Regions from separate parts of the Nocardioides sp. S5 genome, predicted to be linked through region 3. Evidence: predicted binding sites of a transcription regulator. Region 3 holds the regulator's gene; each other region holds the start of a gene.

Region 1 (10,173 bases), 1.0 Mb from region 3:
ACGGCGGCGGGCTGGAGGCCGGCCCCGACGAGCAGGTCCACGAGCTCGTCGTGGGTGAAGCGGTGCCCGGTGCGAGCGGCGGAGGTGGGGTCGCCGTCGAGCAGCTCGCGCGCGGCCTGGAAGTGGCCGGCCATCGCGCGGGCCACGACGGCGGCGTGGCGCTGGGCGACGAGGAGACTGAGGTGGCCGCCGGGACGCAGCACCCCGGCGATCGCGGACAAGGACGCCGCGGGGTCGTCGACCATCTCCAGCACGCCGTGGCACAGGACCAGGTCGGCGTCCTCGACGAGCCCGGGCAGGTCGGACAGGTCGCCCTGCTGCCCGGTGACCCGGTCGGCGACGCCACGCTCGCGCGCGCGACGGTCGAGCGATGCCAGCGCGTCGGGACTGGGATCGATGACCTGCACGGTGTGGCCGAGCTCGGCGAGGGGAACGGCGAAGCCGCCGGTGCCGCCGCCGACGTCCACGATCCGCGCCTGCTGCTCGGGGAATGCACCGGGCGCGTCGAGCACCCGGCGCACGCCGTCCCAGACCACGCCTGACCGCACGGACTGGCGACGCTCGCTGGCGGAGGAGCTGGCAGAGGGCTGCGGCATGGGAGCAACCCTAGTGGGAGCGGTGGTGCGGCAGGGCTCATCCCGGGCTCACGGGGCTGCCGTGCCACAGGCTGCGCGAGAGGCCGGTCCGCGCGCCTGCCGGCTCCGGCGCCACCTCACGCCACGCTGGCGTGCGGGACCAGGCCGAGCGCCTGCTCGATGACGGCCAGGAACCGGTCGGCGTCGCGCACCAGGTCGTCGGCCTCTCGCTCGCTGACGGCGCGGGTGGAGCCCGCCTCGGCGGCGGCGCGCTTGGCGGCACCCGAGGCGAAGAAGCTCGCCCACTCGGTGAGCTCGGGTGCGACCTCGGCGAGCAGGACCCAGGCGTTCTTCTGCCGTCGGCCCCGTGGCGCCGGCTTGGCCCGCGCCGCGAGCAGGGCGGCTGCTGCGCACAGCGCGGCGACGTGGGCGCAGGCATAGCGGGTGGGCACGTCACGCGCAGTGATGGCGTCGTGGAGCGAGGTGGCCGAGCGCTGGAGGTAGGAGTGGGCGGACGCGGGGATGAGGTGGGGGCTCAGGGTGTGGTCCATGCCAGCACCTCAGTCCAGGCAGCCGACGAGCTGCCAGCGCCCGTCGGTCCAGTCGAAGGAGAGGTCGAACACGCCGTAGGACGGCGAGGACTCCTCGTCGGGCACAGGACGGGCGGGCGGGGCACCGCGCCCGGCCTCCACCCGCCACAGCTCCCGCTCGGCCAGCAGGTCGCCCGCGGCGCCGTCGCGGTCGGTGGCGCCCTGCCACCACGGTCCGGTCTCCACCCAGTGCGCGACCACTGCGCGCACCTTCCACAGCCGGCCGCGCCACAGGAACTGGTCGGGGTCCTGCTCCTCGCCACGTCGCACCTCGACGGGGTCGTCGTACTGCCTCATCACGCCTCCTCACGCTCCGTCGACCCCGGGGCCGACCCGGGCGGAGATGGGGGTCGAGGTCACCACCGCCCGGGTCGCATCGAACATCTGTTCGAACACCCCGAACGTTACTCCTCCCCACCGACAACGCGTCAAGAGCAGTCGGGCGGGCGGGGAGGCAGGAGGCGCTCAGACGTCGCGGAGGTGGGCGGTGGTCTCGCGCTGCCAGAGGAAGAACGAGAGCACCAGGCCCTCGAGGATGACCAGCGCCGACAGCACCACGAAGATCGTGGGGAGGTGGGAGTCGAGGCAGACCGCCCCCACCAGCACACCGACACCTGCGGTCGCGGTGAGCACCGGACGGGTCCACGCGTGGCCGCCCAGGAAGAACGAGGCGAGGACCATCGCCAGCAGGGCGAAGCCCACGAACGCCACCACTGCCAGCGCCACGAAGCCCGGCACGATCGGGTCGTCGCGCAGCTGCTCGATCCCGCCCTGGGCCAGGAGCTCCTGCGCCGTCGGGTTGCCCTGGGCCCAGCCGAGGATCACCTCGTCGCGCATCAGCCACGTCAGCAGGGTGATCACGCCCGAGGTGGCCACGATCAGGCCCAGCACTCGCACGCTGTTGGTCACGGACCGGGGCACGTCGCGCGCCATCCATCACTCCTGAAGCTCATCGGTTGTCGTCGCTAGGCTCGCATCATGTCGACCGAGCACACATCGATCACCTCTTTTCGAGGCGAGCTCACCCGGCGCGGCGGGACAGGTGACGTGGTCATCCTGCCCGACAGCGCCCACACTGCGGCACTTGCCGCGGCGGCACTGGGGTGTGAGGTGGGCGCCATCGCCAACAGCCTGCTGTTCGACGCCGGGGGCGCGCCGGTCCTGATCCTCACCTCGGGGGCGCACCGGGTCGACACCGCAGCGGTCGCGCAACGGATCGGTGTCGGCCGGTTGAGGCGCGCGGACCCCGAGTTCGTGCGCCGTCACACCGGGCAGGTCATCGGCGGCGTCTCCCCCATCGACCACCCGGACCCGGTCCGCACCTGGATCGACCCGTGGCTGCGCCGCCACGACGTCGTCTGGGCCGCGGCGGGCCACCCTGCTGCAGTCTTCTCCACGACGTACGACGAGCTCGTGGCGATGACAGGCGCGGTCGAGGTCGACGTGGAGCCCGACCCCGAGCCGGACGCGAGCCCGCAGGACGGTGCCTGACCCGTGGACGCGCTGTCCCTGACCTTCTCCAGCGGGTGGGCGAGCGGCATCAACGCCTACCTCGTCGTCCTCGTGCTGGGCACCGCCGACCGGGTGGGCACGGTCGCGGAGATCCCGGACGCGCTGGGGCGGTGGGACGTGCTGGTGGTTGCGGGCTTCCTCTACGCGATGGAGTTCATCGCCGACAAGATCCCCTACATCGACTCCACCTGGGACGCGATCTCCACCGCGATCCGTCCCACCGCCGGCGCCGTGATCGGCGTGCTGCTGGCCGGCGAGGCCTCGTCGCTCGACCAGGCGGTCCTCGGCGTCGTCGGTGGCGGCACCGCGCTGCTCAGCCACCTCGCCAAGGCCGGCGGGCGGCTGGCGATCAACACCTCCCCCGAGCCCGCGACCAACATCCTGGCCAGCCTCACCGAGGACGCCGCGGTGCTGGCCGTCGTGTGGTTCTCGCTCGAGCACCCGCGAGCCGCGGCAGCCGTGGCCGGCGTGCTGCTCCTGCTCGGGCTGGTCATGCTGTTCTTCCTCTCCCGCCTGATCCGCCGCGGCTGGCGTCGGTGGAAGGCTGGTCCGACACGCGCGGGCGTCGGAGGTCCGGTCGCCTAGGGTTCACCCGTGGCGCGCGTGGTGGTGGTCGGTGGCGGGTTCGGCGGCATGGCAGCGGCAGCGCGGCTGGCCAAGCTGGGCCACGACGTCACCCTCCTGGAGCGCACCGACCGCCCGGGCGGCGCCCTGACCCCGGTCGAGCACGACGGCTTCGCGTGGGACGCCGGTCCCGCGAGCACCCTGCTCCCCGCCGTGGTCCGCGACCTGTTCCGCAAGTCGGGCCGTCCGCTGGAGCGCGAGCTCGACCTGCAGCCGCTCGACCCGGTCCGCGAGCACCGCTTCGGCGACGGGTCGTCGGTCCGGGTCCCCGGCGGTTCCCGCGCCGCCCAGCTCGCGGCCTTCGAGGGCCTGGGTCCGGGCCTGGGGCAGCAGTGGGTCGACCACGTGGCGTCGTACGGCGAGGCGTGGGAGCTGCTGCGCAAGGAGTGGTTCGAGCGAGCCTTCGACGCCGACGTCGCGCCGCGCGAGCTGATCGACCTCCTCGGGCGACGCGAGTCGCTGGACAAGAGGCTGCGTCGGACGTTCCGCGACGAGCGGCTGCGGCTGGTCGCCGGGCACCGGCTGGTCATGGCCGGCCACGACCCGCGCAACGCCCCGGTGCACGCCGGCGTCGACGTCTACCTCGAGCAGCGCTTCGGCGCCTGGACCGTCCCCGGTGGCCTCGCCGCCCTCGGCACCGCGATGGCCGCACGGCTCGAGCTGCGCGGCGTCACGGTCCTGACCGGGACCGAGGCACTCGACCTCGTCGTGCGCGACGGACGGGTGGCGGCCGTCCGGACCGCCGACGGCGAGCTGGACGCCGACCACGTGGTGGTGGCGATCGACCCGCGCCGCCTGCCCGCGCTGGCGTCGTACGTCCGGCGCACGATGCCGGCGATGCCGCCCGTGGTCTGCCACGTCGGCCTGGCCGGTGACGTCCCGGACATCCCGCACGAGGTGGTGGTGCACGGCGACCCGCTGCTGGTCGTGCGCACCGGGGGCCGGGCACCCGACGGCGCCGCGGCCTGGACCGTGCTGGGCCGCGGCCGCATCGCCGAGGACGTGCTGCTGGCGCTGGCCCGCCAGGGCATCGACGTGCGCAAGCAGGTCGTCGCCCGCGTCGACCGCACCCCCCGAGACCTCGTCGAGCAGTGGGGCGGCTCGCCGTACGGCGTGCTGTGGCAGGGACCGCGCACGTCGCGCGACCGGCTCGGACCACGTACGCCGATCCCGGGCGTGCTCACCGCCGGGGCGCACGCGACCACCGGCTCGGGGCTCCCCTTCGCCGGCCTCAGCGCCGCGCTGGTGGCCGAGGTGGTCGGCCGCGCCTGACGCGTCCGGTCAGTAGGCGAGCTCCCAGACGACCGTGACCGTGCTGGTCACCGTCGCCTCCCCCGGCTCGATCGCGCCGCCGCCGTGCGCCATCGCCATCCGGGGCATCGGTCCCGGGCCGCCCTGTCCTGCGTCGCCCTCGACGATCGTCTGCACGGCGCCCAGGCCGGCACCGGCCAGCCGGGCGAGGGCTGCGGCGCGGTCGCGGGCATCGTGGAACGCGGCCTCGCGCGCCTTGTCGCCCGCGCCGTGGTCCTCGGTGACCTCGAGCCCGACGCCGTCGACCGCGAGGGCGTCGCCGATGCCGGCCGCGAGCTCGCCGAGCATCGCGCCGGCTGATGCCAGGTCGGCGCAGCCGATGGCGAAGGCGTGGCGGGCCTCGTAGCCCAGGCGAGTGCCGGAGTGGTCGTGCCAGGGCCACACCGTGATCCCCACCGAGGCGATCCGGCGCTGCTCGGTGTGGCGCCGCGCCACCTCGACTACCGCGCCGGCCGCCGACGACATGGACTCGTAGGCCTCCGCGACGCCGTCGCCGCGGGCGACCGCGGACAGTCGGACGACAGCGCTGTCGGGCGCGACGCGGGCGGTGCCGGTCCCCGTGACGGTGACGGTCATCATGCGAGTCACCGTAGCCGGAGCCGTGGCGGCGCCAGGTCACACGGTGATGCGCAGGTTGGCGAAGATCTCGCGCGTCGCCTTCGAGCGGTTGAGGGTGTAGAAGTGCAGACCCGGGGCGCCCGCCTCGAGCAGGTCGCGGCACAGCTCGGTCGCGATCGCGATGCCCTCCGCCCGCAGGCGCTCGGGCTCGTCCGCGAGGGGCTCGAGCCGGGAGGTGATCTCCGCGGGAAGCTGGCGGCGCGAGAACTCGACCATCCGCTGCATCGAGCGCAGGTTCAGGATCGGCATGATGCCCGGGATGATCGGCAGGTCGGCCCCCACCGCCCGCGCCCGCTCGACCAGGCCGACGTAGTCGGAGGCGCGCAGCACCATGTCGGTCACGGCGAACTCGGCACCGGCGTCGTGCTTGGCCTTCAGCACGCGCGCGTCGGTCTCGAGGTCCACCGCGTCGACGTGGCCCTCGGGGAAGGCCGCGACGCCGATGCGCATGTCGGCCCGCTCGCGGATCAGCGCGACCAGCTCGTTGGCGTAGGTCAGTCCGCCCTCGGTCGGCGTCCAGGGGCTCCCGGGACCGCTCGGCGGGTCACCACGCAGCGCCATCACGTGGTGCACGCCGGCCCGGCTGAGGTCGTCGAGGATCGTGGTGAGCTCCTCGACCGTGTGGCCGACGCAGGTCAGGTGCGCGACCGGCAGCATGCTGGTCTCGCGGGCGATGCGCTCGGTGATGGCGACGGTGCGGTCGCGCGTGGTGCCGCCGGCGCCGTAGGTCACCGAGACGAAGGTCGGACCGTAGGGCTCCAGGTCGGTGATGGCCTGCCACAGCTGCTCCTCGCCGGCCTCGTCCTTCGGCGGGAAGAACTCGAAGGAGAAGGACCGCTCGCCGCGCGCGAGCAGGTCGCGCATGCTCAGGCCCCGTCCGTCGCTCATGGGCGCAAGCCTACGGAGCCCCGCGATGCGCCGGTGCCCTTGTCCACTGATTAGGCTCCATGACGTGACGACCTGGGACCCCGCACCCTTCCGCGACCAGGTCCAGCAGGTGCTGGATGCCTTCCTCGACCGCCGCGCCGCCGAGCTCGCGCCGCTGGGCCCCGACGCCGGTCGCCTGATCGACGAGGCGCGTACGGCGGTGCGCGGCGGCAAGCGGTTCCGTGCCGCCTTCTGCCACTGGGGCTACCGCGCGGTGCGGCCGGACGTCACCGACGACGCTGCGCTGGCCCGCGCGTGCGCGTCGCTGGAGGTGCTGCACGCGAGTGCGCTGGTCCACGACGACCTGATGGACGCCTCCGACACGCGGCGCGGCCGTCCGGCCACGCACCGCGCCTTCGAGGGCGAGCACCGCGCGGCCGGCTGGCGAGGGAGTCCGGAGCAGTACGGCGCCGCTGCCGCGATCCTGCTCGGCGATCTGCTGCTCGGCTGGTCCGGCGACCTGCTGCGGGGCTCCGGCTTCGCCGCCGACGACGTCGCCTCCGGCATGGCGCTCCTCGAGCTCTGCCGCACCGAGGTGATCGCCGGGCAGTTCCTCGACGTCTCGGTCCAGGCCCGCGGCCACGCCGACGTCGACACGGCGATGACCGTGCTGCGCTACAAGTCCGCGAAGTACAGCATCGAGCGGCCGCTCCACATCGGTGCCGGTCTCGCCGGCGCCACCGACGCGCAGCTCGAGCAGCTGGGCCGCTTCGGCCTGCCGCTCGGCGAGGCCTTCCAGCTGCGCGACGACGTGCTCGGTGTCTTCGGCGACCCGGCGGAGACCGGCAAGCCGGCCGGCGACGACCTGGTGGAGGGCAAGCGCACCGTGCTCGTCGCGCTCGCCCTCGACGCCGCTCCCCCGGCGGCCGCCCGGCGCCTCGACGCCGCGCTCGGCACCCCGCTCGACGCGGCCGACGTCGAGGAGCTGCGCGCGATCATCGAGGACTCCGGCGCCCGCGCGCAGGTCGAGGCGGTGATCGGCTCGTTGGCCGACCATGCCGTCGAGACGTTGCACGCGGCCGAGATCGACGGCGGTGCCCGCGTGGTGCTCACCGAGCTCGCGGCCGCAGCGACCCAGCGCACCGTCTGAGCGCGCAGGGGCCTCAGTCGAGGCTCGTGATCCCGGGGAGCACCGGGCCCTCGCCGCGCAGCAGCACCGCGAACGGCACACCCCGGTCGTCGTTGACCCGGGAGCCGAGGACGCTGAGGGCGATGCTGAACGCCCGCTCGTCGGCGCGGGCGAGGGTGGCCCACCCGTCCCAGAGCAGGACGACCCCGTCGCGCCCGGCGCCGATGTCGTGCAGGCAGTCGGCGAGGGCGTCGAAGTTCCGGCCGTAGTGCGCGGGGAAGTCGAGGGCATCCCCGACGGCGTCGAGGAAGCCTGCCTTGGTGTCCCCCCGGGTCCAGCCGTCGACGTGGGCGAAGCCCCACCCGGCGTGCTCGACGCTGTGGCGTACGTCGGCGGCGTCGAAGGCGCCGTGCCACGTGTGGATGCCGGGGGCCTCGCGCCCGGCCAGCACCGCGGCGAGCCCGCTCACGAGTCCACGTCCACGCGGGCGAAGGAGCTGTAGTGGTCGTCGGTCCAGTAGTACTCGCCGGGCGAGCCGGCCACGATGCGGCGCGCGCCACGGTCGTACGAGCCGGGCGTCGGCACGGTGTACTCGCGGTAGTAGCCGCGGGGTCGGTCGGGCAGGAGCTCTTCGCGGTTGCCGAACACCCCGCCGTCGTGCTCGGGCTCGGGGAACGGCCCGCCGGTTTCGATCAGCTCGACCGTCCGGGCGGCCTCCGGCGGGAGGTCGGAGAGCCCGACGAGCGGGAGGCCGCTCGCCGAGCCGGTGGACGGGAAGGTGGTCGGGGCGTCGGAGACCGCCTCGTCCAGCTGCGGCAACAGCTCTGACGGCGCGTCGCTGGTCCCGCTGCCGGCGCTGGGGTCGGTGCCGTCCCGGTCGGCCGGGATGAACATCGAGACCAGCAGGATCACGGCCGCGGCGAGCAGCACCACCCACCGGTAGCGCTGCCGTGCGGCCGAGGCCGGCATCAGTACTCCAGCACCTGCGCGCGCCGCTTGACCTCGCTGCCGCGGTTCTCACGCAGCGCGTCGATCGGGCGCCCCGGGAGGTCGTCGTCGGTGAAGAGCCACGCGATGCACTCGCGGTCGTCGAAGCGGTGGTCGTGCAGCAGCGTGAGGAGGCCGGGCAGGCCCTTCACGATCAGCCCGTCCTGGAAGAAGTCGGCCGGCACGCACGGGCCCGCACCCGGCCTGGGTACGGCGGCGGCGAGCTCGTGCTCGCGGATCATCGTGCGGACCTTGGCCGGCGTCACGCCCAGCAGGGCCGCCACCTGGCCCCAGTCCAGCCACTCGGTGACGAGGGCGGCGAGGTCACGCTCGGCGAGGGGGACGTCACTCGTGCCGGGGGTGGCCGGCTCACTGCGCTCGCTCATGCCCGCAGCCTAGGCGAGGAGGGACGCAGGCGGTGAGTCGCGGCGCACCGGCACACGCTGAGGGACCGTGGACGGAGTTGTCGCCCCGGCACCGGATCCGTAGCGTGTCGTGGATGCACCCCCTCCGATCTGCCCTCGCCGCAGCCCTCGTGGGCATGCTCGCCCTGGCACTCTCCCCCGTCGTCGCCCCCGCCTCGGCCGACCACTACGACGGCGCCCCCGGACCGGTCCACGCCGGCAACACCTTCGGCTGGTACCAGCACGGCGTGTTCCGCCAGGAGTTCATCGGGCCCAAGCCGGCCTTCTGGAAGAAGAAGGGCCGCGGGGTCGTCCGCACCCAGAACGGCATGCTCACGCTGATGAGCACCCGGCGCGGCAGCGTGTCCGCCACGCTCGACCTCAAGGGCCACACCTACGGCCGCTGGGAGATCCGGATGCGGGCCCGCACCATGTCGAAGGTCAAGGGCGGCAAGCCCTTCAAGGTCGTCACCGAGCTCGTCCCCGGCGGCACCCGCGACCAGCACTGCGGCGGACGCGACATCGGCCTCGAGAATTTCACCCTCGGCACTAACACCGTGAAGTCCTACGTCCACACCCTGCCGAGCAGCTCCTACCGCGGCTTCCTCGGCCGCCACCTGCGCAACGACCGCTGGCACACCTACGGAGTCGAGGTCGCGAAGGACCACGTCTCCTGGTTCGTCGACGGACACGTCATCAACACCGAGCGCCGCGCCGACGCGCTGGACCCGGTGCCGCGGCAGCTGAAGTTCGAGCTGCGCGCGCAGGGCGGCAAGAAGATGGACCCGGCCCGGATGCAGATGGACTGGATGCGTTACTGGTCGATGCGCGCGCCCAACGAGAAGTCGATCAAGGCCCCGCAGCTCGAGCTCAGCACCTTCAACGGCGCCTGCTGACCGCCGCACCACACGACCACCGCCTCGGCGGCCGGGTCGGGCGACACGCCCGACCCGGCCGCCGTTCGCGTTCGACGTACGGCGGTCGGTAGCGTCGATTGCTTCGTTCGCGCGCTTCCCTCCCGGGACCTCGTGCCCCGGGCGCAGCGGACGGGACGAGGAGCAGACCCCCGTGCCCCGAGCAGACCACCCCCGACATCCCCACCCCCGACACGACCGAGCTCGAGCCCGCGCGCTCGCCACCGCGGTCGGCGTCCTCGCCGCCTCGCTCGCGACGGTGCTGAGCGCGGCACCCGCCCATGCCGAGCACGAGCGGCTGCCCGCCGACCGGACCCTGCGGTCCCACGTCGTCCAGCCCGGCGACACCGCGTCGGGCCTCGCCGTGCGCTTCCACGCGTGGACGGCCGAGATCGTCTCCCACAACCACCTCGACGGCGGCGGTTCGCTGCGCGTCGGCGACCGGATCGAGATCCCCGTGGTCGGGCGCACCGGCGACGGAAACAACGGCGACGGTCGCGACGGCGGGCGTGCCACCTCGATGTGGCAGCACCCCGACGCGGACCGGGAGAAGGTCCGGCGGGTGGTCGCGGGAGCCGCGCGCCGCCACGGCGTCGACCCCCAGCTCGCCCTGGCCGTGTCGTGGCAGGAGTCCGGCTGGCA
Region 2 (10,173 bases), 750 kb from region 3:
CCTGCGCGGTTGCGGGGTGCGACCGCACCGGGGCGGAGCTGGTGGGGCGCGAGCGGGACGTAGGTGTCGACCAGGCCGAGCGGCTCGGCGATCCGCTGCGCGACGAGGTCGGGGTAGGGCGTCGCGGCAGCGGACGCGACCGCGTGCCCGAGCAGCTGGAACCCGAGGTTGGAGTAGGCCGGCCCGGGCTTGCCGGGCTCCACGCCGTCGAGGTGTGCCAGGAGGCCGCTGAGGTCCTCGCGGTAGGGGTTGCGCCCCGAGCGCCAGAGCGCCCACGTGCGACGGAGCACGTCGCCGCCGGCCAGCCGGGGCAGCCCGGAGGTATGGGTGGCGAGCGCGGACAGCCGGACGTCCGCCAGTGCCGGCGGGACGGCGAGGTGCTCGCCCAGGCGTGCGTCCTCGGCGAGGGTGCCGCGGGCGACGGCGTCGCGCCACAGGAACCCGGTCACGCCCTTGGAGACCGACCCGAGCTCCACGTCGTCGTGGACGTCCGCACCGACCGCGTCGACCTCGGCGCCGCCAGGGGTGACCCGCGCGACGACGTACGTCGTGTGCTTCGGCCCGAGCAGCTCGCCGGCCTTCTCACCGAGGGTGCTCACGTGTGGACCCCGACGGGGCGGGTCGCAGCGATGGTGGCCGAACCGACGACCCGGGTGCCGTCGTAGATCACCACGGCCTGTCCGGGGGCGATGCCCTCGGCGGGGTCGAGCAGGTCGACGACGACGTGGTCCCCCTCGACGACGACCACCGCACGGTGCTCCGCGCCGTGGGCGCGCAGCTGCACGGTCCCCTCGACACGCTCGGGCACCGTCCCGCACCACCGCGGCCGGATGCCCTCGACGCGGTCGACCGCGAGCTGTTCGCGCGGTCCGACGGTCACGGTGGCGCTGACCGGCTCGATGTCCAGCACGAAGCGGGGCTTGCCGTCCGGGGCGGGGGTGCCCAGGCGCAGCCCTCGGCGCTGTCCGATGGTGAAGCCGTAGGTGCCGGTGTGCGTGCCCACCGTCTCCCCGGTGGTGGCGTCGACGATGTCGCCGCCGTGGTTGGGCGCGCGATCGCCGAGCTTCTCGCGCAGCCAGCCGGCGTTGTCGCCGTCGGCGACGAAGCAGATGTCGTGGGAGTCGGGCTTGTCGGCCACGAGCAGCCCGCGCCGTGCGGCCTCCTCGCGCACCAGGGGCTTGGGGGTGTCCCCCAGCGGGAACAGGGAGTGCCGCAGCTGCTGCTGGTCGAGCACGCCGAGGACGTAGGACTGGTCCTTGCCGTGGTCGGTGGCCCGGTGCATCTCGACCAGGCCGTCGGCGCCGGTGCGCAGCTGGGCGTAGTGGCCGGTCGCCACCGCGTCGAAGCCCAGCGCCAGGGCCCGGTCCAGCACCGCGGCGAACTTGATCTTCTCGTTGCACCGCAGGCAGGGGTTGGGCGTGCGGCCGGCGGCGTACTCGTCCATGAAGTCCTCCACGACGTCCTCGTGGAACCGCTCGGACAGGTCCCAGACGTAGAACGGGATGCCGATGACGTCGGCCGCGCGGCGCGCGTCGTTGCTGTCCTCGATGGTGCAGCAGCCACGGGCGCCGGAGCGGTACGACGCGGGGTTGCGGCTCAGCGCCAGGTGCACGCCGGTGACGTCGTGACCGGCCTCGACGGCGCGCGCTGCGGCGACGGCGGAGTCCACCCCGCCGGACATGGCGGCGACGACCCTCATCGGTTCCCCTTCATCGGGCCCGGGCGGCCCGCGCGCGCTCCACCACGGGGCCGATCGCCTCCACGAGGCGGTCGATGTCGGCGGGGGTGGTGCTGTGGCCGAGGGAGAAGCGCAGCGAGTGGCGCGCCTGGTCGTCGTCGCAGCCCATCGCGAGCAGCACGTGGGACGGCTGCGGGACGCCGGCGGAACAGGCCGACCCCGTGGAGCACTCGATGCCGCGCGCGTCGAGGAGCATCAGCAGCGAGTCGCCCTCGCAGCCCGGGAAGCCGATGTGGGCGTTGCCGGGCAGCCGGAGCGGGCCGGGCGGGGCGCCGTGGAGGTGGGCGTCGGGGACGACCTCCACCACCCGGCGCAGCAGGTCGTCACGCAGCGCGGAGACGCGGGCGGCGTGGTCGTGCTGGTGCTTCACCGACTCCTCCACCGCGGCGGCGAGCCCCGCGATCGCGGGGACGTCGAGCGTGCCGCTGCGGATGTCGCGCTCCTGCCCGCCTCCGTGCACGAGCGCACTGACGGCCAGGTCGCGGCGTACGACGAGGGCGCCCACGCCGTAGGGACCGCCCACCTTGTGGCCGGTGAAGGTCAGCGCGTCGACGCCCGAGGCGGCGAAGTCGACCGGCACCTGCCCGAGCGCCTGCACGGCGTCGGTGTGCACGGGGACCTGGTGCTCGGCGGCGATCGCGACCACCTCGTCGATCGGCTGGAGCGAGCCGACCTCGTTGTTGGCCCACATCACCGACACGAGTGCCACGGACGCCGGGTCGCGCGCGATGGAGGCCCGGAGCGCCTCGACGTCGAGGATCCCCTGGGACGAGACGGGCAGGAGCTCGACGTCGGCACCGTCGTAGGTCGCCAACCAGTCCAGCGGGTCGAGCACGGCGTGGTGCTCGATCGCCGTGGACAGGATGCGGGTGCGGCGCGGGTCCTGCTCGCGGCGCGCCCAGAAGATGCCCTTCAACGCGAGGTTGTCCGACTCCGTGCCGCCGGAGGTGAAGACGACGTCGCCGGGCCGGGCGCCGATGACGCCCGCGATCGTCTCGCGCGACTCCTCCACGATGCGTCGCGCCCCGCGCCCCGAGGCGTGCAGCGAGCTCGCGTTGCCCACGCCGGTCAGGTGCCGGGTCATGGCCTCGATCGCGGCCGGCAGCATGGGCGTGGTCGCGGCGTGGTCGAGGTAGACGAGCGGCTGGGTCATGACCTGCCAAGCGTACGGGGCCTCCGTGCGCGAACCGGCCCCGCATGTCCCCGCCTGCGCCTAGGCTCGCGAGGTGCGCATGTCCCGGGCCTGGCTGACCAGCCTCCTGCTGGTGCCGCTGCTGGCCTGCCAGGCGCAGCCACCCGCCGACGACGGCCCCTCGCCGCGCGACCTGCCGGACAGCAGCGGGACACCGGCGGGGATGGACCAGTCCCTGCGCGACGCCGCGCTCGAGGTGGTCGAGGCCCGCGAGCGCGCGCTCGTCGACGGTGACCGGGAGGCGTTCCTGGCGACCGTCGACCCCGACGAGCTCGGCTTCTCCGCGACGCAGGCGCGCTGGTTCGACAACCTGGCTCAGCTCCCGGTGACCGACGTGTCCTACGAGCTCGGCGACGAGGACGTGATGACGCGGGTCGCCGGCGAGGGCGACCTCCAGCTCCCGGTCGACTTCACGATGCGGCTGCGCGGCTTCGACCGCCGGCCGGTGACCCAGCGGATGGTGTGGACCTTCGTGCGCAGCGGCGACGACGCGCTGCTGGTCGAGGACCGCAACACCCAGATCGACGCCCAGACCGGTTGGACGCCGGCCCCGTGGGACCTCGCCCACATCGACGTACGCCGCTCCGACGGGATCCTCGCGGTCTTCGACGAGGACACCGCCGAGCACGGCTCCTACGTCATGAGCGACCTCGCCGAGGCGACCGCCGTCGTGCGTAGCCACCTGCCCGGATGGTCCGGGAAGTTCGTGGCCTACGGCATCTCCGACGTCACCGCGCTCGACCGGATGAGCGCGATGACGGTGGCCGACACCGCTGCCGTCGCCTTCCCTGTCATGTCCCGCCCGGGCGGTCCGGCAGCGGCCTACCGCTTCGCGGTGAACCCCACCGTGGTCGGCGACGTGCTCGCGCGCGGACGGGTCTTCCGCCACGAGCTGGTCCACGTCGCCCTCGGCACCACCGACGACCGCTCGCCCCTGTGGCTCGTGGAGGGCACGGCCGAGTACGTCGCGCGTTCGGTCCTCCCCGTCGACGACCGTCGGCGCATCGCGGCGCAGGAGCTGTTCGGCGTCGCCGGCCGGGCGCTCGAGCCCAGCCGCCGCTTCTACACCCGCGACGCCGGCGTGAACTACGCCCTGTCGTCCCTCGTGTGCGACTTCCTCGCCAGCACCCGCGGCGAGGACGTGCTCTGGGACCTCGTGCGCACCTTCCGGACGGCGCGGTTCTCGACGTGGGCGGAGTCGGAGGACGTCGTACGCCGTGAGCTCGGCCTCTCGACCGACGAGCTCAGTGCACAGGCACTGGCCTGGGCCCGCTCGGCCTGAACCGACTCAGGCCATCCGCTCCAGCCACGGGTGCTCCGGGTACAGCCGGGTGGCGGCGTCGCGGAGCCACTCCCGCTCGGCCTCCTCGAGCAGCGGCCACGCCACCGTCAGGTCCCGGTCGTCCTTGGGCCGGTGCAGCGCAGCCTTGTAGAGCAGCGCGACCTCCGGCCTCAGCCAGCGCACCCCCCCGTCGTCGACCCAGGTCACGTCGTCGAGGGGCGCGACATGGTCGGGGTCCCGCTTGCTGGTCCACAGCCCGTCCCGGTCAGGGGTGATGACCAGGTCGATGACCCAAGGGTCCAGCGCACTGCGCCGGACCCACACCTGGCTGCGGACGTCCAGCACCTCGGGGTGACGGTCGTTGAAGGGCCGCAGCGTGCCGCCGTGGATGCTCCAGAGGTGCCACCGGTCTCCGACGTGCTCGCGGAACGCTCCCAGGTCGCAGGCCAGCAGGGACAGGTCGACGTCCTCGTGCTCGCGCCGGACGCCGGTGAACGCCTCGATCGCCCATCCGCCGACGATCCACCACAGACGGTCGAAGCCGGCCATGAAGTCCACCAGCCCGTCGGGGTCGAGCGGCGCCCACGGCCCGTACCAACCGAAGAACTCCTCGTCCTCCGCGACCTCCTCCGCCGTCCGGTGCAGCGGCTCGCGCGCGTCGTCCATGCTCCGACGCTAGCGTCCGGCGCGGTGGCAGGGTTGCCGCGTGCGCACCCACGAGCCCGACGGATACGACTGCCCCTTCTGCCGGATCCAGCGGGGCGGCCACGACGAGCACAACCAGCCCGAGGACGTCGTCGCCGTCACCGACCTCGCCTATGCGCGCATCTCGCCCAAGTGGTGGCCGGGCAACCCCGGCGCCGCGCTGGTCATCCCCCGCGGTCACCACGAGAACCTCTACTCCATCCCCACCGAGGTCGGCCACGCCGTCTGGGACCTGACCCAGCGGGTCGCGGTCGCGATGCGGACGGCGTACGACTGCGAGGGCACCTCGACGCGCCAGCACAACGAGCCCGCCGGCAACCAGGACGTGTGGCACCTGCACGTCCACGTCTTCCCGCGCCACGGCGACGACCACCTCTACGAGCAGCACCGCTCGACGCGGTGGGTGACACCGCAGGAGCGGGAGCCGTACGCCGACCGGCTCGCCGGTGCGCTCGGCCTGCCCCGCACCTTCGGCTGAGGCAGGATCACCCCATGGACTTCCACCAGATGCAGGACCGCGCCCGTGCCGTCCGCGCCCGCTAGCAGACGTCGAGGCCGCCACCTACGGCCGCTCGTGGACCACCGAGGAGATCATGCTCGGCTTCCTCGGCGACGTCGGCGACCTCGCCAAGCTCGTGCAGGGCAAGGCCGGCGTGCGCCCGCGCGACGACCTCGACGAGGCGCTCGCCCACGAGCTCGCAGACTGCCTGTGGAGCGTGCTCACGCTCGCCGACGCGTACGACGTCGACCTGGCCGGCGCCTTCGCCAGCACCATGGACGAGCTCGAGGAGTCGTTGTCGTCACCGGAGGCCTGAGGGTGACGGGTGCCTCTCCCGACGACCCACACTCAGGCGCACCGACGAGGTCAGAGTGGAACAGCGTGCGTACGGGCCGCGCGACGCCTTCGCTGGAACCAGACACCGAGGAGTCCGCCAACCCCGGCGACGCCGCCGCCGATCACCCAGGCGGAGGTCCCTGCCACCGGGGACTCACCGTCAGCTGGAGCCGCCCCAGTCGCCGCCGCCTGCGTGGGGTGCGCCGGGGCCCCGGTCAGCCGCGCCACGGCCTTGATCCGCTTGGGAGTGGCCAGTGCTGTGCCGTCGCACAGGCTTGCCGTACGGCGTGCCCCGTCGCTGCTGAGGAAGACGAGGTAGCGGCGGTCGACGATCATGCCCTCCAAGCCGCACGACGCACCGGACATCGGCGACTCGAAGGTGGTCGACGTTCCGATGTCGCCTCGATAGACGGCATCCACGGCCACGGTGTAGGTGATCGGGTCGGCGCTGCTCATCACGGCCTGCTGGGGCGGGTCCTCCATGCCGACCAACGTCCCGGCGAAGATCTCGTCCGCACCGGCAACGGCGTCTGGAACCCCTCGATAGGCACAGGAACATGCGACGGCTGGTCCTGATCCCCACGTCACGACCAGACCCGGTACGACGAACACCGTCAGCACCAGGGCACGGAGGAATGGCATGGCCTTCTGACGGCAGCTCCGAGGTAGGGGTTCCGTCCGCGTCGCTGCAGGTCCGCACGCCCACCGCGCCGGCTCCTACGTCCGCCGGTGGAACCTGAGGTCGCCGTTGGGGAGGCGGTCGGTGCGGTAGCCGGTGTCGTGGGCGCGGTGGTGGTGGTGCGGGCAGAGCAGGATCGCGTTGTCGAGGTCGGTGGGTCCGCCGGTGTGCCAGGGGTCGAGGTGGTGGGCGTCGCACCAGGTGCCGGGGGTGTCGCATCCTTCGGCGCGACAGGTGCGGTCGCGGATCAGCAGCGCCTTGCGTTGAGCGGGTGTGAAGAGTCGTTTCGCGCGGCCGAGGTCGACCGGGAGGCTGGTGCCGTCGAGGACGGTGGGGAGGATCTTCGCGGTGCACGCGAGCCGGCGTGCCTGGCTGGCGGTGATGCGGTCGCCGGTGAGGTCATCGCCCGGGACGAGGCCGGCGCCGATGAGGTCGGCGGTGGCGAGCTCGGCCCGCAGCGACGCCAAGGGGATGGTCACGACGACCGTGGTCGCGTCGCCGCCGTGGACGGGCAGCCGGGTCGGGTCGGCTGCTTCGAGGAACCGGGCGAACGCCTCACCCATGCGGCGGGGGTAGGGCAGCCGGGTGAACGGATCGCCGTCCCCGCCCGTCTTTTCGTGGGGTGCGCGGGGGTTGGCGAACGCTTCGAGGTAGGTCGCGAGCCGGGTCGCGACCGCGTCCGGCACCAGCGCGCTGATGCGGGTGGTGCCGTCGCCCTGGCGGCGCATCGTCATCCGCGTCTTGTCCGCGGCGCGGGCTTCGAGATCGGCCAGCCGGGCGGCTTCCGCAGCCTCGGCGATCTCGGGGGCGACCACGTCGAGGACCCGCCGCCCGATCCGCCCCAGCTCCTTCGGCCCGAACTCCGCCGCGCACGCGACCAGGTGGGCTTCAGCGCGGTCAACGGTGTCGGCGTCCACCGCAACGGGAAGGGCGTCGAGGGCTCGGCGGATCACGTGCGCCTGGGCCAGGGTCACGGCGCCCTCGCGCATCCCCACCGCCAGCACCGGCCGCTCCCGGTCCAACGCCCCAGCGAGGGCGAGATCGGCCCGTGCGTCGGCGTACCGGGCACGAGTCTGGTGCGCCAGCCACCCCGCGGCGTCCTTCGCACCCGTCGCGTCGGCGAGGTCGCCCGCGTCGGCCAGGACCCTCAGCCGGAGCTCGACCAGCTGCGCCTCGGCCGCGACGAGCTCACGGAGAGCGGCCGCCTTCTCGGAGGTGGACATGAACGTCGGGTTCGTCCCTGCGACGCCCTTCAGCAGGCTCCGGATGTCGGAGGCAGCAACAAGGATCGGGTGGTTCACGGCTGGCCTCCTTCCGACGACGGCGTACCCCACGCACGTGCGTGTGGCTCTACGGTCGTCGCTCCTGGAGGCCCGGATCACCGGACTATTACTCACCCTCGCAACTCGCCCCACCAGCTCGGCATCACGACTACCCGGTGACTGTGGAACGTGAACCCGACTCTACCCCGGCTCGACCATATTTAGAACACACGTTCGATCAAGAACGCATCAGGATCCGCCCGTTGTGCGGAGACGACTCGTCCGGGACTCGACGGGCGGTCCTCCGCGTCCGACGCGGCCATCAAGGGTCGAGCAGACGCTGCTCGCGCTCCGGCCGCACGAGGGCTTCACCGTCCACTCGGACCACTGCCTCGACACGTCCCCCACGGGACAGCCAGGCGAAGCCGTCTAGCCCAGCAGCACCAGGTCGTCGCGGTGCACGACCTCGCGCTCGTACGCCGCTCCCAGCGACTCCTTCAGGTCACCGGTGGAGCGGCCGAGGAGCGCGGGCAGCTCCTCGGAGTCGAAGTTCACCAGCCCCCGGGCCACCACTCCCCCGTCGGGATCGAGCAGGTCGACGGGGTCACCGGCCACGAAGCTGCCGGCCACCGAGGTGATGCCGGCGGGCAGCAACGAGGCCCCGCGGGACACCACGGCGCGTACGGCTCCGGCGTCGAGGGTCAGCGAGCCGAGGCCCGTGGTGGCGTGCGCCAGCCAGAGCTGACGTGCCGGGCGACGCTTGCCGGTGGCCTCGAAGAGGGTGCCGACCTCGGCACCCGCGAGCGCCGCAGCACCCTGCTCGGCAGAAGTGAGCACGACCGGGATGCCGGCGCCGGTCGCGATGCGGGCGGCCTCCACCTTGGTCGTCATGCCCCCGGTGCCGACGCCGGACGAGCCAGCCGCACCGATGGTGACCGCCGCGAGGTCGTCCTCGGAGCGCACCACGGGCAGCAGCTGCGCACCGGACCGGCTCGGCGGGCCGTCGTAGAGACCGTCGACGTCGGAGAGCAGCACGAGCAGGTCGGCGTGCACCAGGTGCGCCACCAGCGCCGCGAGCCGGTCGTTGTCGCCGAAGCGGATCTCGGAGGTGGCGACGGTGTCGTTCTCGTTGACGATCGGCACCACCCCGAGCTCGAGCAGCTTGGCGAGGGTCTGGTGCGCGTTGCGGTAGTGGGCGCGGCGCACCACGTCGTCAACGGTGAGCAGGACCTGGCCGGTCACGATGCCGTGCCTGGCGAACTCCTCCTGGTAGCGGTGGGCCAGCAGCCCCTGCCCCACGGACGCCGCCGCCTGCTGGGCCGCCAGGGCGCGCGGGCGGGTGCTGAAGCCGAGCGGCGCCAGGCCGGCTGCAATGGCGCCCGACGACACCAGGACCACCTCGGCGCCGCTGCCTCGCGCCGTCGCGAGGACCTCGACGAGACGGCGTACGCGATCGGGGTCGATCCCACCCGCGGCCGTGGTCAGCGACGACGACCCGACCTTGACCACGATGCGCCGGGCGGCGCGGACCAGGGTCGAGCGGTCAGTCGTCACTGCCGTCCCAGTCGGGGTCGTCCTTGCTGCCGATCTCGTAGGACATCGGACCGACTCCCGAGCTGCCGCTGCTGCGGTTGGGGCCCTTCTTCTTGCGCTCCTCGTCGAGGCGGCGGGCGACGTCGGCGCGCGCCTCCTCCTCGCTCTTGGTCTCCATCGCCTCGGCGATGTCGCGACGGCGCTCGCGGGCCGGGCGGTTCTCACGGAGCCGCTCGTCCTCACCACGGCGACCGAGCATCTCGGCGCCCGCCTCGATGCTGGGCTTGAAGTCGAAGACCACGGAGTTGTTCTCGGGGCCGATGATGACGGCGTCGCCCTCCTCGGCGCCCATGCGCGCGAGCTTGATCTCCACGCCGAGCCGGTTGAGACGGTCGGCGAGGAAGCCCACCGCCTCCTCGTTGCTGAAGTCGGTCTGGCGCACCCAGCGCTCGGGCTTGGTGCCGCGCACGCGCCACCCGTCATCGGTCCGGACGACCTCGAAGTCGTCACTGGCGTCGACGGCCTTCGGCCGCAGCACGATCCGCTCGGGCGCGACGTCGGGGGCGACCTCGCGCGACGCGACGACGATCTCGGCCATCGCGAACGTCAGCTCGCGCAGACCGGCACCGGACGCAGCACTGACCTCGAAGACCCGCAGCCCACGACCGCGCAGCTCCTCGACCACCATGTCGGCGATGTCCTGGCCGTCCGGCACGTCGACCTTGTTGAGCGCGACCAGTCGCGGGCGGTCCTCGAGACCGCCGTAGCGGGCCAGCTCGCCCTCGATGACCTCCAGGTCGTCGAGCGGGTTGCGACCGGGCTCGATCGACGCCGTGTCGACGACGTGGACCAGCGCCGCGCAGCGCTCGATGTGGCGCAGGAAGTCGTGGCCCAGGCCGCGGCCCTCCGCGGCACCCTCGATCAGGCCGGGGACGTCGGCGACCACG
Region 3 (10,173 bases):
TCGACTCGACGAGGTTCACAGAGATGGAGGTGGCAGCGGAGTTGGTTGTGTAAAAGTTCGACTCCAGGTTGACAAGCGTCTTGCCGCCGGGGGGCTGCACCTCGAGCTTCGAGGCCGGCCAGCTGAGACGTTCGAACGCCTCGATCACGAGCGCCCGTATCGGCGGCGGGTCGTCGACGAGGTCCTCTTCGCCCGCGCTCAGGCACGCAGTGCCGACGTTCTCGCCGTCGCGGAAGAGGGTGTACCGGGTGCCGGGATTGCCGGCGTCTGTCGTGCAGTCTTCTGGGTTGAAGCAGATACCCTCCGGGTTTCGTTTGCCGTCCTTGCAGATCTGACGGACCGACCACTTCGAGGTCGGGTACTTGATCTTCTCCTCCTCAATTCCGCCCGAGGAGTAGTCACAGGTTTCGACGACCTCTCCCACCTCGCTCTGCACCCCGCATTGAGCTGAGGCGGGCGTAGGGAGAAGAACTACGAAGCCGCCTAGCAGGGCCAGCACGGCACCTCGCGCCGCGACTGTCACCGTGGAACCTCCGCCTTTCGGGTGACGACCCACGACTCTCCGTTCGGCTTCAGGACGAGGAGATGCGCCCCCGGACCACCATCGAAAGTCTGGACCGGCCCGCGAGCAGACTCCTTGTACCTCGTAGGGCTCGAGTTGACCCGTACGACATATTCGCTGCCGCTCTCACCTCTCGATCTGACGCTTTGGATCTTCCAGCCGCCCCACTCGATGAACCCTCCAGCCGAGTACCACTCCTCGACAAGATCGGCGAGATCCGTGCATGCCTTGCAGCCAACAGAGAGTTCCCGATAGACGTCCGTCTTCCCGGTGTTTTCCATCTCAGCCTCGGCGGCTGCCCACCGCCGGATGAACTCCTCAGCACTCTCCGCCTCAACCGTCTCCGACGCAGTGGGCAACGGGGACGACGACGGCGGCGGGTCCGGCATCTTGGGCCGGGGCTCGGGGTCGTCCGAGCAGCCCGCCAGGAGGAGGGGTACGACGGCGGTGAGCGCGAGAGCGCGGCGTACGTGCATGAAGGAGCCTTCCCGAGAACTACGTCAGCACTCGGGAAACTACCCAGTTCAGCTCTCCTCGAACCACCCCCGGCCGCAGATCTGTGGACAACCCGCCCGGCCCGGCTTGTGCGGTCACCGTGGTGCGGATCCCGCATCACAGCTACCGCACAACGGTCGGAGTCACCGGTTGACCGGGGATCCCGACAACACAGACACCAAGGAAGACCACGAAATGACGCCGAGGGGCGGGCCACCAGGCCCGCCCCTCGGTCTTCCCCTTGTTCCACCAGCCGGGGTCGAAGCGGCTGATGGAGGCCTCACGCGTCAGTCGGAGACGACCGGGACGCGGAGCTTCTGGCCAGCCGCGAGGCTGGCGGACTCGAGCGCGTTGAGGCGCTCGATCTCGGTCATCATCGACCGGACGTCGCCGTCGGTGGCGACCTCGCTGGCGATCCCCCACAGGGTGTCGCCGGGGGCGACCTGGACGATCTCGGTGGGCGCGCGCTCACCGGCCGAGCCGGTGCCGACGGCACCGCCCGCCAGCATGAACGCGACGGCCAGGACGAGGAACAGCGCGGTCACGAAGACCACGAGGCGACCGCGACGGGTCAGGCGCACCGTCGAACGGACGGGGGCGGGAGTGGTGAAGCTGGGGGCAAGGCTGAGGGTGCTCATGGTGTGGCCTCCTGGGGAAGATCAGCCGGGTACGTTGTCGAGCGAATGTCTAGTGGGACCCACCGACAACGGCTTCGCAGCCGCCTCGACGTCGATCAGACGTTCGATCGAACATGTGTACGACGGTAGAGCACCTGTTCGAACAGGTCAAGCACCCGCACGAACAATTGTTCGATGCGACGGACAGCGCGACGAGACGGCGGTCAGCGCTTCCTCATCGCGCGCCGGCCCTGCGCGGCGAACAGCACCGCGGCGTGCTGCGCGGTGCCCGGGGTGAGCATGGCGCCGCGCATCACGCCCGCGCGCCAACCGGGCATCGTCCGGACCACCCGTCGCGAGCCCACGAGGGCGACAGCGGCCTCGGCCACCTCGGCCACGCCGAGGATCCGCCCTCCCGAGTACGTCAGCTGCGAGCCCATGCCGTCGGGGTCCTGGCCGGCCAGCATCGCGGTGTCGACGCCGTCGGGGCACAGCGCGTGCACCCGCACCCCGCGCGGCGACTCCGCGTTGACCGACGCCGACAGCGAGACGACCGCGGCCTTCGTGGCGGCGTACGCGCTGTAGCCGGGCACCGGGCCGAGCCCGGCGAGCGAGGCGACGTTGACGACGTCGCCACCACCCGGGCCGAAGGCAGCGAGCGCGGCGCGGCAGCCCCACATCGCGCCGAGGAGGTTGACCTCGACGAGCCGGCGGACCTTGTCGTCTGAGAGCGAGGCGAGCGTGCCGTCGTCACCGACGCCGGCGTTGTTGAACCACGCCACGAGCGGCCCGTGCGCAGACGCCTCGGCGGCGACGGCGCGGTGCGCGTCCGGGTCGCGTACGTCCATCGCGACGCCCGCGGCGGCACCGATCTCCGCGGCCGTCGCAGCGGCCGCCACGGCGTTGAGGTCACCGACCACGACCCGGTGCCCACGGGCCACCATCAGCTCCGCGATCCCGCGGCCGATCCCGCGGGCCCCGCCCGTCACCACGCACGACGTCGTCATGTCCGCAGGCTAGCGACACGCGGCTTCGAACAGGTGTTTGATCCTCGGGCCCCGGGAGGACTACGGTGATCGCACCAGCCACCCCATCGCCCACGAGGTGGCCACCCGCGTCGAGAGGTTCCACGAGATGGCCAAGTCAGAGGACAAGAACGTCATCGAGATGCCCGACGGTCCCCCGGACGCCACCGGCCTGACCCCGCGCCAGCAGCGCGTGCTGGCCACCATCAAGGACTCGATCGAGACCAAGGGCTACCCGCCCAGCATGCGCGAGATCGGCCAGGCCGTCGGCCTCACGTCCTCCTCGAGCGTCGCGCACCAGCTGCGCGTGCTCGAGGGCAAGGGCTTCCTCAAGCGCGACCCCAACCGCCCGCGCGCCCTCGAGGTGTTCCTGCCCGAGGTGATGGCCGCGCGCCGCTCGATGTCCAGCGGCGAGGAGTCGAGCGTCGACGAGACCGGCATCGGCGACGTCGTCCCGACCGCGGTCAACATCCCCGTCGTGGGCCGCATCGCGGCCGGCGGGCCGATCCTCGCCGAGGAGCAGGTCACCGACGTCTTCCCGCTGCCCAAGCAGCTCGTCGGCGACGGCACCCTCTTCCTCCTCGAGGTCTCCGGCGACTCGATGGTCGAGGCCGCCATCTGCAACGGCGACTACGTCGTGATCCGCCAGGAGCAGACCGCGACCAACGGCCAGATCGTCGCGGCGCTGATCGACGGCGAGGCGACCGTGAAGACCTTCCAGCGCAAGGACGGCCACGTCTGGCTGCTGCCGCACAACGCCGCCTACGACCCGATCCCGGGCGACAACGCCACCATCCTCGGCGTCGTGACGGCAGTGCTGCGCAGCCTCTGACTGGGTGTGTCCCTATTGCACTGACGACGAGCACGGTCACCGTGCGGGGCATGTCGTACCCAAGTGATCTGACCGATGAGCAGTGGGCGTTGCTGGATCCGGTGTTCAACGCGCCGGGCAAGCGCGGCCGCAGGCATGGTGATGACCTCCGCACCGTGGTAGACCCCCACACGGCTCGCCGCCCTGTGCAAGAGCGGGCCGGTGTTCGTCGGGCCGCTGGAGATGGGGCTGCTGCTTCACCAGCCCGGTTCGGATCGGCCGATCGGCGCCGACCACTTCGTCGCGGTCCTCGACGCCGGCCCGGACGGAGTCACCATGCACGACCCCCAGGGACATCCCTACGCCTGGTTGCCGCGCGCTGCGTTCCTGGCCGCCTGGGGCAGCGACACGATCGGGTACGGCACCGGCCGGTTCCCCCTGCGGACCAACCTTCGGCGGGTGGCGGACCGCACCGAGCACGACGCGGTGCGCGACCTGCTGCCGCTGGCCTACCGGTGGGCTCGCGGCGACCACGGTTCGTCAGGCGGAACCGGGATGGCGTTGCGCGACCTCGCGGAGCGGGCCGAAGCCGGACTCGGCAACCCGGCGGTGCCCGTGTTGCAGGACTTCTCCCTCCGTCTGGGGGCACGCCGACGCGCCGACGCCGCCACGGAGCTCGCGGCGTGGCCGGAGGTCGCCGACGTCCTGGACGCCCAAGCCCGTGCACTCGGGCGGGCTCAGTACGCGGCGGTCCGCGAAGACGGCACGCAGCTGGCGGACGCTTTTCGCCAGGCCGCCGATCTGCACGACGAGCTCGTGAACGCACTCTCCCGAGCCGTCTGAAGCAGAGCCCTCCACACCTGCCGGTCAGCGGCACCGCGGGTTCGCGATTTCTGTCGGTGCCGACCGGCACCATCAGGGGCATGCCCGTAGCCGCTGGAAAGACCGCCGATGCCGTGCTGGTCTCGCATACCGGTGTGGCGTTGACCCGGGCCACTACGTTCCGGTTCACCCTCGACGTCACCAGCGAGCAGCACCAACGGCTGTTGGCGCACGCCGGGGCGTCCCGGCTGGCGTTCAACCATCACCTGGCCCGGGTGAAGGTGAACCTCGACCAGCGTGCCGCCGAACGCACCTACGGTGTGCCGGAGGCGGACCTGACGCCGTCGTTGTCGTGGAGCAAGGTCTCCTTCATCAACCACATGAACGCCTGGAAGGACGGCCGCGCGGTCGACGCGCCGGTCAACCACGACGGCAGCCGGGGTCTGCCGTGGCGAGGCGAGGTGTCGACCGATGTGTTCGAGACCGCGTCCGTGCACGCCGCCCAGGCGCTGGCGAACTGGGCGGCCTCCCGAAACGGCGCACGGGCCGGCAGGTCGGTCGGGTTCCCGCGGTTCAAGTCCCGGCACAAGACGACGCCGGCTTTCCGGCTCCGCGCCAAGTACCCCGAGGGTGCCGCGCCGCCGGTCCGTCCGACCGGACCGAAGGCGATGCGGTTCCCCAAGCTCGGTGGGCTCCGGGTCCGCGAGTCCACCCGCCGGCTACGGCGGCTGCTTCAGCAGGGCCGCTTCCACGCCTACGCTGCCGCGTTCCGGTACGAGCGCGGCCGCTGGGTCGTCTCGATCACCGGCGTCGCCGCACCGTTCCACCCGGCTCGCCGCACCACCACCGGCCGCCACCGGGCCCGGGTCGGGGTCGACCTCGGCGTGAAGACCCTCGCGGTCGCCGCCGACGAACACGGCAACCTCCGAGAAATCTGGGAGGGGGTGAAAGCACTCCACACAGCCCAGGCACGCCTGAAGCTGGCCAACCAGAGGTACTCGAGAACCAAGAGGGACTCCAACGGCCGCAAGAAGGCAGCACGACGCCTCGGCAAGCTCCACGCCCGCGTCGCTGCGGTACGGAAGGCGCTGTTGCACCAGATCACCGCCGACCTCGCCAAGGGCTACGCCTGCCTCGTGGTCGAGGACCTGAACACCGCCGGCATGCTCGCCAACCGGCGGCTGGCACGGGTGGTCTCCGACGCTGCGTTCGCAGAGCTGCGCCGGCAACTCGAGTACAAGAGCAGTTGGTACGGCACCGAGCTCATCATCGCTGACCGCTGGTTCCCGTCGTCCAAGACCTGCTCCGGCTGCGGGAGCATCAAGGCCGACCTGACCTTGACCGACCGCACCTACCGATGCGACTCCTGCGGTCTGGCCATCGACCGCGACGTCAACGCCGCGATCAACCTCGCCCGCTACACCGAACCACCACCGAGCAGCTCACCGCCACAACATGTGGCCGCCTGACGCCCGCACCGCGTCTGCACCCGGATGGGCCGGGGAAGAGCCGACCGCCACCCTGCAGCACTGGGGCACTGGGTCGGAACCGAGGTAAGACCACCCCCGTGGCGCTCGGACGGCGACCAAACCACACGTCCGTCAGGTAGGGGTGAAGGGGAGCCGGTGTCGTCCCGAATAGGGACACACCCAGTGACAACCAGCGCGGGTGCACGATGGCTGCATGAGCCAACTCCAGGATTCCTACGACTACGTCATCGTCGGTGGGGGTGTCGCGGCCGCCAGTGCGGTCTCCGGCATCCGGTCGGAGGACGAGGGCGGCAGCATCGCCGTCATCGGCTCCGAGCCCGCCAAGCCCGTCTACCGCCCCGCCCTGTCGAAGGACCTGTGGCTCAAGGACGGCGCCACGCTCGAGGGCAACTCGCTCGCCGGTGACCTGGAGGACGACGACCACGTCGACCTCGTCACCGACACGACCGTGACGGCGATCGACCCCGACGCCCACGCCGTACGCCTCGCCGACGGCAGCAGCGTCGGCTACGGCAAGCTCCTGCTGGCCACCGGTGCCGAGCCGCGCGTGCTCGCCCTCGACCCCGGACCGCGGGTCGTCTACTACCGCACCGCCGCCGACTACGAGCGCCTGCGCGCGATCGCCGGGAAGGGCAGCCACGTCGCCGTCGTCGGCGGTGGCTACATCGGCTCGGAGATCGCCTCCGCGCTCGTGCAGAACGACGTCGCCGTCACGCTCGTGCTCAACCGGGAGGACGTGCAGGAGCAGATGTTCCCGCGCGCGCTCGCCGCCAGCCTGACCAAGGCCTTCGACGACCGCGGCGTGACGATCGTGCACGGCTCGGTCGAGCGCGGCGAGGACACCGGCGACGGCGTACGGATCCGGCTCGACGACGGCACCGACATCGCGGCCGACGCAGCGGTCATCGGCGTCGGCGTGCTCCCGCGCACGTCCCTGGCGGAGGCCGCCGGCCTCGAGGTCGACGACGGCATCGTCGTCGACGACCGCCTGCGCACCAGCGCCGCTGACGTGTACGCCGCGGGCGACGTCGCGTCCTACCCCGACGCGCTGCTCGGGCGCCGTCGCGTCGAGCACGTCGACCACGCGGAGAAGTCCGGCGCGCACGCCGGCAAGGTGATGGCCGGCGCCGACGCGGCCTACGACTACACCCCCTTCTTCTGGTCCGACATCCTCGACGCGGGCTACGAGGCGGTCGGCGAGACGTCGAGCGAGCTCGACATGGTCGAGGACTGGAAGCACGGCGAGATCGGCACCGGCGTCGTCTACTACGTCGGCTCGGGCCAGGTCCGTGGCGTGCTGCTGTGGAACGTGTGGGACAGCGTCGACCAGGCGCGCGAGCTCATCGCGTCGACCGGCAAGGAGCCGGTGTCAGACCTGGAGTCGCTGCGCGGGCGGATCGCGTTCGGGTAGGGGTCACCGGTTTTCGAGGCTCGTCGCTGGCGCTCCTCGCACCTCAACCAGCGATCGTTCGGTGGTTGAGGTGCGAGCGGAGCGAGCCTCGAAACCACACCGGCGCCCACGCGGTAGCCTCGCGGCGATGTCCAGCCCAGACCCCGCGCTCTTCCGCACCCGCCCGGGCAACCGACGGCGGCTGACGCCCGACGGCGAGGCCGAGCTCGACCGGCTCACCGTCGCGGCCGAGGAGTCGGCGTGGCTCAGCCCGCTGGCGTACAACCTCACCGTCAGCCACAGCCACCGCTTCGTCTGGTACCGCGTGGCGAAGGTGGCGACCCGCACGATCCGCCACCACTGCGAGACCAACGGCGTCGCGCTCGACGTCGACCACGCGATGCGGGTGCGCTACCCGCTCGCGTCGTACGCCGACTACTTCACCTTCGCGTTCGTGCGCGACCCGCTCGACCGCTTCGTGTCGGCGTGGCACGACAAGGTCGTGGACCACAACTACTACGACTTCGACCCCGCCACCCACGAGCGGATGCAGACGGTGGAGGAGTTCGCCCGCTGGACCGCGGCGCACGACCTGTCGGCCGTGCCCGGCACCGACCAGCACCTCACGCTGCAGAGCCGGATGATCGACCTCAACCGGGTCGACTTCGTCGGCCGTCTGGAGACGTTCGACCGGGACTTCGCCGAGGTGTGCGAGCGCATCGGCGCCCCGGCCGTGCCGACGGCGCCCAAGAACCAGACCGCACCCGGCGGCCGCGACCGGCAGGTCTCCGACGAGCTGCGGGCGCTGGTGGCGCAGATGTACCGCCGCGACTACCAGGTCTTCGGCTACCCACCCGACGCTCCCGTCCAGGAGGACTGACAGATGGCGCTCGAACGACCACGCTTCAGCACGACCAGGCTCCGCGAGGGCTACGACGTCGCGGACGTCGACACAGCGGTGGACCGTGTCTTCGTCGCACTCGCCGACGGGGCGACGTCGATGACGGCCTCGGACGTCAGCAGCCTGAGGTTCAACCCGGTGCGGCTGGCCGAGGGTTACGACATGGGCGAGGTCGACAGCTGGCTCGACCAGGCCGCGGCGGAGCTCGGCCGGACCTCCGGAGGAGCGGCACCGGCGACTCCGGCGGCCCGCGAGACGCCCGCGTCGGCGGCGTACGAGACCACGAGCGGCACGCGGTCGGACGCCGTCACCGAGGTGAGGTCGAGCTCACCGCGCATCCTCGTCGTCCTGGCGCTCGTCGTGCTGCTCGCGATCGTGGCCTACGCCTTCTACGCCTGACCCAGGCGCTTCAGCGCCTGGCGGACGAGCGCGGGGTCGGTCGTCGACCACATCGGCGGCAGCGACGCCTTGAGGAAGCGGCCGTAGCGAGCGGTCTCCAGGCGCGGGTCGAGCACGGCGACGATGCCGCGGTCGGAGGTGGTGCGGATCAGCCGGCCGGCGCCCTGGGCCAACAGGAGCGCCGCGTGCGTCGCCGAGACCTCCATGAAGCCGTTGCCGCCCCGGTCGTCGGCAGCCTTCGCGCGCGCCGACATCAGCGGGTCGTCGGGGCGCGGGAAGGGGATCCGGTCGATGATCACCAGCTGGCAGGTGTCGCCGGGGACGTCGAGGCCCTGCCAGAGCGACAGCGTGCCGAACAGGCAGGTGTGCGGGTCCTCGACGAACTGCTTGGCGAGCTCGGGGAGCTGGGCGTCGCCCTGCGCGAGGGTGGTCAGGTGCGGCAGCCGGGTGCGTACGGCCTCGGCGGCGGTCTCGGCGGCACGACGCGACGAGAAGAGGCCCAGCGTTCGCCCGTCGAGGGAGTCGACGAGGTCGCAGATCTCGTCGAGCTGGGCCTGGCCGAGGCCGTCGCGGCCGGGCTGCGGCAGGTGGCGGGCGACGTAGAGGATGGACTGCTGGCCGTAGTCGAAGGGCGAGCCCACGTCGAGGCCCTTCCACGGCAGCGCCGTCTCGTCGTCGTCCTTGGCGGTCGCGATCTGCGAGCCGATGCGCTCGGTGGGCTTGAGGCCGAGCGAGGTGGCGACGGCGCCGAACTCGCCGCCGAGCATCAGCGTGGCGCTGGTGAAGACCACGGTCTTCTCGGTGAGGAGCTTGTCGCGCATCGGGCCCCACACCTGGAGCGGGGCGACGTGGAGCCGGGCGGGGAAACGGTCACGCGCCTCGCCGAGCCACAGCACGTCGCGGTCGGAGCCGGCAGCCATCCGCTCGGCGTTGACGAAGACCTCCTGCACCATGCCCTTGGCCTGGGTGCGTCCCGCGTCGCCCTCGGCCTCACCACCGGACTCGCGGGGGAACGCCGAGACGCACGCACGGGCAGCGTCGCGCACCAGCACGAGCGCGTCCGCGAGCTGCGTCGACATCGGGTCGATGCGTCCCGGCGGCGTGGCCTCGAAGGCCTCAGCGAGCTGAGCCGCCGCGTCCTCGAGGTCGCCGGCCGGGTCGCCGTCACCGTCGGTCCAGCGGCCGGCGCGGCGCGCCGCCCGCTCGATGTCGGACGCGCCGAGCTCGTCTGTCGCGGCCTGGGTGACGCGCTGGACGAGCTCGTGGGCCTCGTCGATCACGACGGTGTCGTAGTCGGGGATCATCGGCACCTCCTCGATCGCGTCGATCGCGAGGAGGGAGTGGTTGGTGACGATCAGGTGGCTGCGCTGGGCCCTCTCCTTGGCCAGCTCGGCGAAGCACTCCGCGCCGAACGGGCACTTCGCGGCGCCGAGGCACTCGCGGTGGTTGACCGAGACCTGGCGCCACTCGCGGTCGGTGTGGCGCGGGGCGTTGTCACGCTCGCCGCTGCCGCCGGCCTCGGTCTCCTCCTCCGCCCACGCGCGCAGCTCGAGGACCTTCTCGGCCATCGAGCCGGTCGGGACGTCGACGAGGGTGCCCTGGTCGTCGGGCACGCCGGCGCGGATGCGGTGCAGGCAGGCGTAGTTGGAGCGGCCCTTCAG

Evidence for each region. Region 3 encodes LexA, which represses DNA repair genes until DNA is damaged. Its sites were predicted from a motif close to TCGAACANNTGTTCGA; they were not measured.
Region 1: a site for LexA is predicted at 1,542-1,557, ahead of CFI00_RS14720 (DUF6504 family protein). Genes of this name have one in related genera too.
Region 2: a site for LexA is predicted at 7,916-7,931, ahead of CFI00_RS16270 (HNH endonuclease signature motif containing protein). Genes of this name have one in related genera too.

The regions. Positions count from the first base shown of each region.
Region 1 is NZ_CP022296.1:2,977,868-2,988,040, forward strand. Features, by position in the region: gene CFI00_RS14710 (methyltransferase domain-containing protein) at 1-596, opposite strand, end outside; gene CFI00_RS14715 (SAV_6107 family HEPN domain-containing protein) at 713-1,126, opposite strand; gene CFI00_RS14720 (DUF6504 family protein) at 1,136-1,462, opposite strand; gene CFI00_RS14725 (hypothetical protein) at 1,631-2,098, opposite strand; gene CFI00_RS14730 (YbaK/EbsC family protein) at 2,144-2,656, shown strand; gene CFI00_RS14735 (DUF4126 domain-containing protein) at 2,660-3,262, shown strand; gene CFI00_RS14740 (FAD-dependent oxidoreductase) at 3,272-4,573, shown strand; gene CFI00_RS14745 (SIMPL domain-containing protein) at 4,583-5,191, opposite strand; gene metF (methylenetetrahydrofolate reductase [NAD(P)H]) at 5,228-6,118, opposite strand; gene CFI00_RS14755 (polyprenyl synthetase family protein) at 6,183-7,247, shown strand; gene CFI00_RS14760 (barstar family protein) at 7,261-7,695, opposite strand; gene CFI00_RS14765 (ribonuclease domain-containing protein) at 7,692-8,195, opposite strand; gene CFI00_RS14770 (Rv2175c family DNA-binding protein) at 8,195-8,599, opposite strand; gene CFI00_RS14775 (glycoside hydrolase family 16 protein) at 8,713-9,513, shown strand; gene CFI00_RS14780 (transglycosylase SLT domain-containing protein) at 9,686-10,173, shown strand, end outside.
Region 2 is NZ_CP022296.1:3,279,958-3,290,130, forward strand. Features, by position in the region: gene CFI00_RS16230 (serine hydrolase domain-containing protein) at 1-599, opposite strand, end outside; gene mnmA (tRNA 2-thiouridine(34) synthase MnmA) at 596-1,699, opposite strand; gene CFI00_RS16240 (cysteine desulfurase family protein) at 1,710-2,891, opposite strand; gene CFI00_RS16245 (hypothetical protein) at 2,965-4,212, shown strand; gene CFI00_RS16250 (hypothetical protein) at 4,219-4,878, opposite strand; gene CFI00_RS16255 (HIT family protein) at 4,919-5,395, shown strand; gene CFI00_RS16260 (MazG nucleotide pyrophosphohydrolase domain-containing protein) at 5,511-5,732, shown strand; gene CFI00_RS16265 (hypothetical protein) at 5,783-6,394, opposite strand; gene CFI00_RS16270 (HNH endonuclease signature motif containing protein) at 6,470-7,732, opposite strand; gene proB (glutamate 5-kinase) at 8,123-9,247, opposite strand; gene obgE (GTPase ObgE) at 9,237-10,173, opposite strand, start outside.
Region 3 is NZ_CP022296.1:4,027,104-4,037,276, forward strand. Features, by position in the region: gene CFI00_RS19910 (hypothetical protein) at 1-523, opposite strand, end outside; gene CFI00_RS19915 (hypothetical protein) at 520-1,038, opposite strand; gene CFI00_RS19920 (LysM peptidoglycan-binding domain-containing protein) at 1,345-1,695, opposite strand; gene CFI00_RS19925 (SDR family oxidoreductase) at 1,899-2,681, opposite strand; gene lexA (transcriptional repressor LexA) at 2,809-3,531, shown strand; gene CFI00_RS19935 (hypothetical protein) at 3,733-4,353, shown strand; gene tnpB (IS607 family element RNA-guided endonuclease TnpB) at 4,434-5,801, shown strand; gene CFI00_RS19945 (FAD-dependent oxidoreductase) at 6,016-7,233, shown strand; gene CFI00_RS19950 (sulfotransferase family protein) at 7,361-8,092, shown strand; gene CFI00_RS19955 (DivIVA domain-containing protein) at 8,096-8,512, shown strand; gene CFI00_RS19960 (ATP-dependent DNA helicase) at 8,503-10,173, opposite strand, start outside.